One region of the Vibrio sp. 2132-1 genome, then DNA from elsewhere that is predicted to be linked to it. Evidence: riboswitches for the same ligand, from Rfam matches in the RefSeq annotation. Region 1 holds a riboswitch; the other holds the start of a gene.

Region 1 (4,196 bases):
GATTCAGCCTTATATCGATTGGTCGCTAAAAATCATCAAAGATAAGCCTCGCCCTGCATTTTATAATAATTTGATTTTGGCCTACCAAGGCTTAGATGACTCAAGTAAAGCGGAGCAAATTAGAGCTGAAGCGCAGTTTTTGTTCCCGAAGATTGATTTCAGTGACGTCAATTACCAACCACCTTCTCAAGCAATCTCTGCCTCACCAGCCCCCACTTCAGGTGCAGAGTAATAAGTACCAAAAAGCGAAGGGATGACCTTCGCTTTTCTTTATCTCATTGCTGTATGATTTTATTCAGTGAGTGACTCTTCTAACGCTTTTAAGCACAGCGCAACGTTTTCAGATCGAGCGCCGTAACCCATTAAGCCAATACGCCACGCTTTACCAGCTAATGCCCCAAGGCCTGCACCAATTTCTAGGTTATAGGTTTCTAGCAAGTGAGCACGAACTTTTGCTTCATCAATTCCTTCAGGCACGTAAATCGCATTTAATTGTGGCAACCGATGGGCTTCGTCCACAACAAATTCAAATCCTAACTTTTGTAAGCCATTTTTGAGTTTTTCATGCATCAGTTGGTGACGAGCCCAAGCGTTTTCTAATCCTTCATTTTTCAGTATCAATAAAGCTTCATGAAGCGCATACAAGCTATTAACTGGCGCCGTATGATGGTAACTACGCTTGCCTTCTCCACTCCAATACCCCAAAACTAAACTCTGATCGAGGAACCAACTCTGTACTGGTGTTGTTCTTGCTTGAATCTTTTCAATCGCGGCAGGAGAAAACGTCACTGGTGAGAGTCCAGGTACACATGACAAACATTTTTGACTACCAGAGTAAACCGCATCCAGTTGCCATTCATCCACTTTTAACGGCACACCACCAAGCGATGTCACCGCATCAACAATAGATAATGCATTATGCTGTTTCGCGAGCTTACCCAATGCTTGAGCATCACTGACTGCACCAGTTGAGGTTTCCGCATGCACAAAAGCAAGAATTTTTGTATCTGGGTGCTGTTCGAGTGCTTGCTCGACTTTATCAATGGAAACAGGCGTCCCCCATTCATCATCGACGATAACAACTTCACCACCAGCACGGACGACATTTTCGCGCATGCGTTCACCAAATACACCATTACGGCAAACGATCACTTTATCGCCTTTCTCGATCAAGTTTACAAAGCAGGTTTCCATCCCTGCACTACCTGGCGCTGAAACCGCAATAGTGAACTCATTGTCAGTTTGAAAGGCATACTTCAATAGCTGCTTGAGCTCATCCATCATACCGATAAACAGAGGATCAAGGTGACCTACCGTAGGACGGCTTAGTGCTTGTAACACTTGAGGATAAATATCAGAAGGACCAGGTCCCATTAAAATACGGTGAGGCGGAATAAAGCTTTGGATCGACATGTCAGCTCCTTGATTATCTTTTATCCTGAGCATTCTAAAAGTTCTATTCAATAACATGGCTCAGGTGTAGGGTTCTTCACCCTAATAGATTTTTCCTCTATCAGCAATTAGCCGTAAGTATGGAGGTCAAACCAGTGTCACAAAATCGTTAATAAAAAACACCATAAAGGTTGAAATATTGATTGACATTAAGGCCTCAAAACCGTTCAATGTTTGAGCTTTATGTAGAAGAGGAGCGCTACCCAGGTAGATGATTTGTGGAACCGCAATTCCAACACCAATCATTGAGGGGGAGTAGTGCCGAGGTAAGTCAAAGTTGCAGGATTTGACTTGTCGGTTGAATTGGGCTGAATCCCATCAACTGTCATCAGCGCAGTCTGATGAAGGGCTTCTGAGGGTAAATTTTTCAAATAGCATTCTAAATACCTCTCTTTTTGCTCTGTTCCTTTTCTCACTAAACATTGGATGTACAATTTTTTAGGAAGCCGTGGGAGAACGCAGTGAGCGCATTTAACGTAGCTAAATTCGGTGGAACCAGTGTTGCCAACTTTGAGGCAATGAGTCGTTGCGCCACCATTATCGAAAACAATCCAAATACTCGCCTGGTCGTGAGCAGCGCTTGCTCTGGCGTCACCAACCTATTGGTAGAACTCGCCAACGGTGTTCAGGATCAAACGCACCGTACTGAGCTGCTACAAAATTTGGCCAACATTCATGACGCCATTTTAACTCAGCTCGAAGACAGCACGAAAACTGCTGCCGAGGTGTATGGCATATTAGATACCGTAACCAGCCTGGCCGAGGCTGCATCTATCCAAGCTAGTGCGAAGTTAACCGATCATTTAGTCGCATGTGGTGAACTCATGTCGACGCACATTCTAACTCAGTTAATGTGTGAGCGAGGCATTCAAGCAGTGCGCTTTGATATCCGCGATGTGTTGCGTACTGATGACAACTTTGGTCGCGCGGAGCCAAACATTGAAGCAATTTCGACGCTTGCGCAAGATAAACTCGTACCACTTTGCCAACAATCCGTTGTTGTTACTCAAGGCTTCATAGGATCTGACGAAGCCGGTAATACAACAACATTAGGTCGAGGGGGCAGCGATTACAGCGCCGCCTTAATTGCTGAGAGCGTTAAAGCGGCAGGGCTAGAAATCTGGACTGATGTTCCGGGAATCTACACAACAGACCCGCGAATTGCACCAAAAGCCTCACCAATTCCTGAGATCAGCTTTAGTGAAGCTTCAGAAATGGCTAACTTTGGCGCTAAAATCCTTCACCCTTCTACGCTAGTACCTGCATTGCGCCACGACATTCCGGTATTTGTAGGGTCATCGAAAGAGCCAGAAAAAGGGGGAACTTGGATTCGCCACCAAGTCGAAAGCTCACCGTTATTCCGTGCGCTAGCTTTGCGTTGTAACCAAACCATGGTAACGCTACGCAGCGCCAATATGTTCCACGCATACGGTTTTTTAGCAAAGGTCTTTGAGATCCTTGCAAAGCATAAGATCTCTGTCGATTTGATCACGACATCTGAAATCAGTGTATCGTTAACACTTGATCAAACTGATACCTCTGGCGGAGCACCACAGCTGCCGCAAGCTGCACGAGAAGAGTTAGAAGAGTTATGTAAGGTAGAAGTTGAACATGACCTATGCCTCGTTGCTCTCATTGGAAACAACATGAGTGAGAGTAAAGGCTACGCGAAACAGGTTTTTGGCACGCTAGAAGATTTTAACCTACGCATGATTTGTTATGGCGCTAGCCCTCACAACTTATGCTTCTTGCTCCATGAATCGGTATCGAAACAAGCCATACAAAAACTCCACACTGAGTTGTTTGAGAAGTAAGTTCAACTCAATAAAACAAAGGGCTGCGTATTTGCAGCCCTTTGTCGTTTCATTAGTTGTTACATTTGGACGAGGTAAACATCAATTTAACCGTTAATGTTTGGCCCTAACCATTTTTCAGCCTCGATCCTATCCCACCCCTTACGATCGGCGTAACTCTCTAGCTGATCTTCTTGGATCTGTGCGATCGCAAAGTAACGTGAGTCAGGATGAGAGAAATACCAACCAGAGACTGACGCGCCCGGATACATTGCATAGCTGGAGGTTAGAGTCATACCAATGTTCTCTTCCACATTAAGTAACTCCCAAAGCGGTCCTTTTTCAGTATGTTCAGGACACGCGGGATAACCCGGCGCAGGGCGAATACCTTGGTATTTTTCACGAATGAGATCATCGTTAGATAAATCTTCATCAGCTGCATAACCCCAAATTTCTTTACGGACACGCTCATGCAAATACTCAGCAAACGCTTCGGCTAGGCGATCCGCCACCGCTTGAATCATAATTGCGTTGTAATCATCTCCCTGTGCTTTGTATTCATCAGCAAGCTCTCGTTCACCAATACCACCAGTGACAGCAAATGCCCCTATCCAATCATGTTTACCCGACTCTTTAGGTGCGATGTAGTCGGATAAACAATAGTTGAATCCTTTTGGTTTCTCGGTCTGTTGTCGCAAGTTACGTAATACTTTCACAACGTCGGTACGAGTTTCATCAGCATAAACTTCAATGTCGTCCCCCACGCTCGCAGCAGGGAATAAGCCACACATTCCACGCGCTTTTAACAGGCCTTCTCGCTCAACTCGATCAAGTAACTCGTTGGCATCTTCGAATAAACGTTTTGCTTCTTCACCAACTTCTTCATGTTGGAAAATTGTTGGATACTTACCCACAAGTGACCAAGTCATAAAGAATGGTGTCCAATCGATG
Region 2 (4,196 bases), on a different contig from region 1:
TTACGCACTCTGGCAAGATGCCATTTTTGACTTTGAAAGCCATGACAAAATCGCGCAAACGATAACGAATGTAATCGACGCTGCGATGAAAGAGAACGCAATTGAAGCTGTCATACCAAGAGCAATAAAGCCCACGCATGAAACAAGCGCGACTGATAATGCATAAGGTAACTGTGTTGATACGTGATCGATATGGTTACAACGTGCACCCGTCGATGACAAGATCGTCGTATCTGAGATTGGCGAACAGTGGTCACCGAATACAGCACCAGCAAGAACCGCACTTAGCATCGGTAGCATTAGCGCTACATCTGTTGCGCCAGCCATATCACCCGCGATTGGTAGCATGATGCCGAACGTACCCCATGAAGTACCTGTTGAGAACGCCATCAGGCCAGACAACAAGAATAGGATAACTGGGAGCCAATGAGGGTTGATATTGCCCTGCGCCATTGTCGAAAGGTAAGTACCAGTCTTCATATCACCGATAACAGAACCAATGGTCCAGGCAAATACTAAGATTAGAATCGCACCAAACATAGACTTAGCACCAATCCAAAGTGTACGTGCGATCTCAGCCATTGGTAGACCTTGCTTCACAACAGTAAACAGTGCAACTGCTAAGCCAAGCAAGCTACCGTAGATTAGTGATGTACCTACATCTGTATTTTCAAAAGCACCAAGAAGCGCAAACTCCTTACCATCAGCAGCCAATGCTTGGCCACCCGTGTAAAGCATTGAAGCGATAGTCGCGATAATCAGCGTCACGATAGGAAGTATCAAATCTGACACTTTACCCTTTTCACTTTCACGGATATCTAGCTCTTCGTTTAGGTCATGCGCTTCTTGCGAGTCATTTTCTTTGTCTTTATCAAAGCCACGACCTTGCGATGCAGAGATCTCATGCTCACGCATTTTACCAATATCAAGACCAAACCACGCAACAGCGAACACCATTAGCAGCGCAAAAACGGCGTAGAAGTTCATTGGAATAAGACGAACATATGCGCCAAGAGCAGAATACTCTGTGACCCCATGTGAGACTAAGATCCCGCCAATAATAGTAATAATGTAAGCACCCCAGCTAGAAGCAGGCATAATTACACACATTGGAGCAGCGGTTGAGTCTAGAATGTACGCAAGCTTAGCGCGAGACACATAAAAGCGATCGGTTACTGGGCGAGAGATCGCACCAACAGCAAGGCTATTAAAGTAATCATCGACAAAAATGAATACGCCTAAAAAGGCGGCAAGAAGTTTGGAGCCGCGTTTACTCTTCACTCGAGATTGTGCCCATTCAGCAAAAGCACGAGTACCGCCAGATAGCGTTAATAAAGCTGTTGTCATACCTAATAAGATTAGGAAGCCAACAATGCTCATGTTCCAAGTGTTAATTCCGCCATCTTCAATAAAGACAGAAGAAACTTGAGAACTGACGTAACCTGCGGTGTCGCTGATAGACCAGCTATTAAGTAGCACCGCACCTAGCACGATACCTACACCCAAGGAAACTAATACACGTCGAGTCAAAATCGCCAAAGTCAAAGCGACAATAGGTGGCAATAATGAAACAGGAGAACTAGAAAAATCTATTAAATTCATGATCTTCAAAAACCAAAGTTTGGCTAGAGATCTACTGCAGACAAGTCACGTAGCATACGATACGTGCTCATGTTGAACTTAGCGACAGGGAAGCGAACACTCCACCCAACCCTACAGTAGCGCTCCATAGTTTAATGTGAATATATACTATGGCAGTGTTGTTCCTTTCAGATACAACCCCAGCAAGTAACTTTGATGAGTTACTTACTTCGGCAATCTTCGCCTTCCACTATTATTCATTGGCATCACCCCAATAATAGCTACTCTTCGAGACCGCGCCTCTACGGCAACAACAAACAATTAACCACTAACTGTACAAATTAACAACAAATTGTCTGCAATATTGCATCAGGTGGCAGCCATTGTACTTATGATGAGAGTCAATGCAACACATCAAACTAAATTAAACAAATAAATAATGACTGAGATAATTTATAAACCTTGCCTACTTCCATAAGTTTTGTGCAACTGAAATCACATCAATCATGTTATTTATGAAACATTATTACTACCTTAGAAATATCATGGTTTATCTTATATCAATAAATTAAGGATATATGACACAGCATTAAAGATGGATGCTTCATATTTTTAAGTAATAACTCAAATTTTTTTATAAAAAACCAAGCTATCACTCTCTCTATACAATAATGATTGTTGATTTTAGTTCTCATCTAATAATGATTTATTTCGAGTGTAATAATATTAATTGCTTTAAAAAATAGTCAAATTTAAACAAAATCTTGATTTAGCATTTGCACATAAGGAAAAGATAAAGTTAAATATAAGGACTCTTTGTTTATTTATAGATTGGCATTATTTAATCGTAACGATAAAAAGTGCCCAACACATTAACCTTTTAATAGGAATCGTTATGTCAGAGCTGACTAAAACCCTTCTAAATATCCGTAGCCTTCGTGCATTTTCTCGTGAGCTGACTCTAGAACAATTGGAAGAAGCTCTAGATAAACTCACTACTGTCGTAGATGAGCGTCGTGAAGCAGAAGAAGCAGAACGCGCAGCACAAGCAGAGCAAGAAGCTAAGCTTGCAGAGATTGCTGAGAAAATCGCTCAAGACGGTATTGACGTAGAAGCACTTATTACTGCGCTATCTGGCGAAACTAAGACGAAAGGCAAAGCGAAGCGCGCACCTCGCCCTGCTAAATACAAATACACAGATTCAAACGGTAATGAGAAAACTTGGACTGGCCAAGGTCGTACACCTTCGGCGATTCAAGAGCAACTTGATGCAGGTAAATCTCTGGATGAGTTCCTAATCTAGATCCGTGCTATTTTTAAAAGGCTCCCATAGGGAGCCTTTTTTATTTAAACCATTACAAATAAAAAAGGCACATTTCTTAATGTGCCTTTTACTTTAGTTACAGAATAGTTAATTAAACCGCTTCGTATTAACGTTCCCAGTATGCTTCTTCTAGGCTATCTTCTCGCTCAGGAAGTCCGCGCGACAATCGTGGTGAATGTTGCACGAGAACTTCGTAGCTAGCACGGTTTGCGTATTTGCAGACTTGAGAAAAAGAAGAGTAAGTTAAATACTCGTTACTGTGCTTGCTTGAATTAGGCACATTTTCTTTATGGTATTTATTTGCTGCCATATCATGAAGAACAGCAGATAACGCAGCATCACCTGCGCCATTTGTATTCTTAATTTTTTCTGGGCCACCCATATATGGCGAGATATGCGAGTACACTTTTATTGGCGTCTCGCATGAGTCTTTTTTCGCCGGACGACTGAATTCATAACGATTAAATTCAGCAATTGACCCTGGAAGTAATGGCAAAGAAGTTTCGCGCTTCGCGCTATCCTCCGTATACCCAGCCATAAATAGACCTACAGGACCCGCCGTGCACAATACTAGATCAGCCCACTCCAATGTTTTATCAGACGCAGCAAGTGGATCAGATTCCCCCGTCAGTGCTTCTGCTTCATCTTCATTCATCGCAACGACTGAAACGTTATCTCGAATGAATTCTTGCCAATATTTAGGGTCATCTTGAATAACAAACTTTGTGCCTAAAGTCAGAACAACAGGCACATCATTCTTTTTCGCGTACTCAATTGCTTTCATTGTTGCTTCCGGCATTGGGTCGCCGTCTTTGCAACGTACTAGATATGACGTCAGTACAAGTGCTGATGCATTTTTAAAGATTTTCTCTGGAATGCTATCAGGATGGAGTTGGTTCATTTGCCCTTCGCTGATAGCAAAAGTACGTTCACCGTCTTCTGTGATAAGAGCAAAACAACGGCCAATTGCACCATCTACACCTTGTAGGTAGTTCAAGTCCATGCGGCTTGATGTATTACAAAGATAACGGTAACCGTAGCTGCCAATCTTAATATCCTGGCTCATCACTCCAAGTAGTGTGGAGCGGTCATCCGCTAGCACGGAGTAGTTATGTAGCGTGTTACCAATTGTACCGCCCGCATACTCATTGGTAATCAAGTTCTCTTCTTTCAGTTGCTGGTATAACTCTTCTGCTCTTTCGTCATCGATAACCAGAGAGTGACCTTTACTCAGACCGTACTTTTCAATCACATCCGTTGTAACTTTTGCTTCAATATCAACCAAGGTTTG

What was found. Region 1 has a riboswitch for lysine ahead of lysC (lysine-sensitive aspartokinase 3). Riboswitches for the same ligand answer to the same signal wherever they lie in the genome.
Region 2: linked by a shared signal. The riboswitch ahead of tet(35) (tetracycline efflux Na+/H+ antiporter family transporter Tet(35)) and the one ahead of lysC (lysine-sensitive aspartokinase 3) in region 1 are both predicted to bind lysine.

Annotation. Positions count from the first base shown of each region.
Region 1 covers NZ_JAWPON010000020.1:5,189-9,384, reverse strand. The annotation lists gene R8N47_RS19545 (PglL family O-oligosaccharyltransferase) at 1-232, shown strand, start outside; gene R8N47_RS19540 (pyridoxal-phosphate-dependent aminotransferase family protein) at 292-1,413, opposite strand; lysine riboswitch at 1,634-1,812, shown strand; gene lysC (lysine-sensitive aspartokinase 3) at 1,914-3,266, shown strand; gene metH (methionine synthase) at 3,353-4,196, opposite strand, start outside.
Region 2 covers NZ_JAWPON010000004.1:301,229-305,424, forward strand. The annotation lists gene tet(35) (tetracycline efflux Na+/H+ antiporter family transporter Tet(35)) at 1-1,602, opposite strand; lysine riboswitch at 1,712-1,894, opposite strand; gene R8N47_RS06360 (H-NS family nucleoid-associated regulatory protein) at 2,477-2,884, shown strand; gene R8N47_RS06365 (inosine/guanosine kinase) at 3,012-4,196, opposite strand, start outside.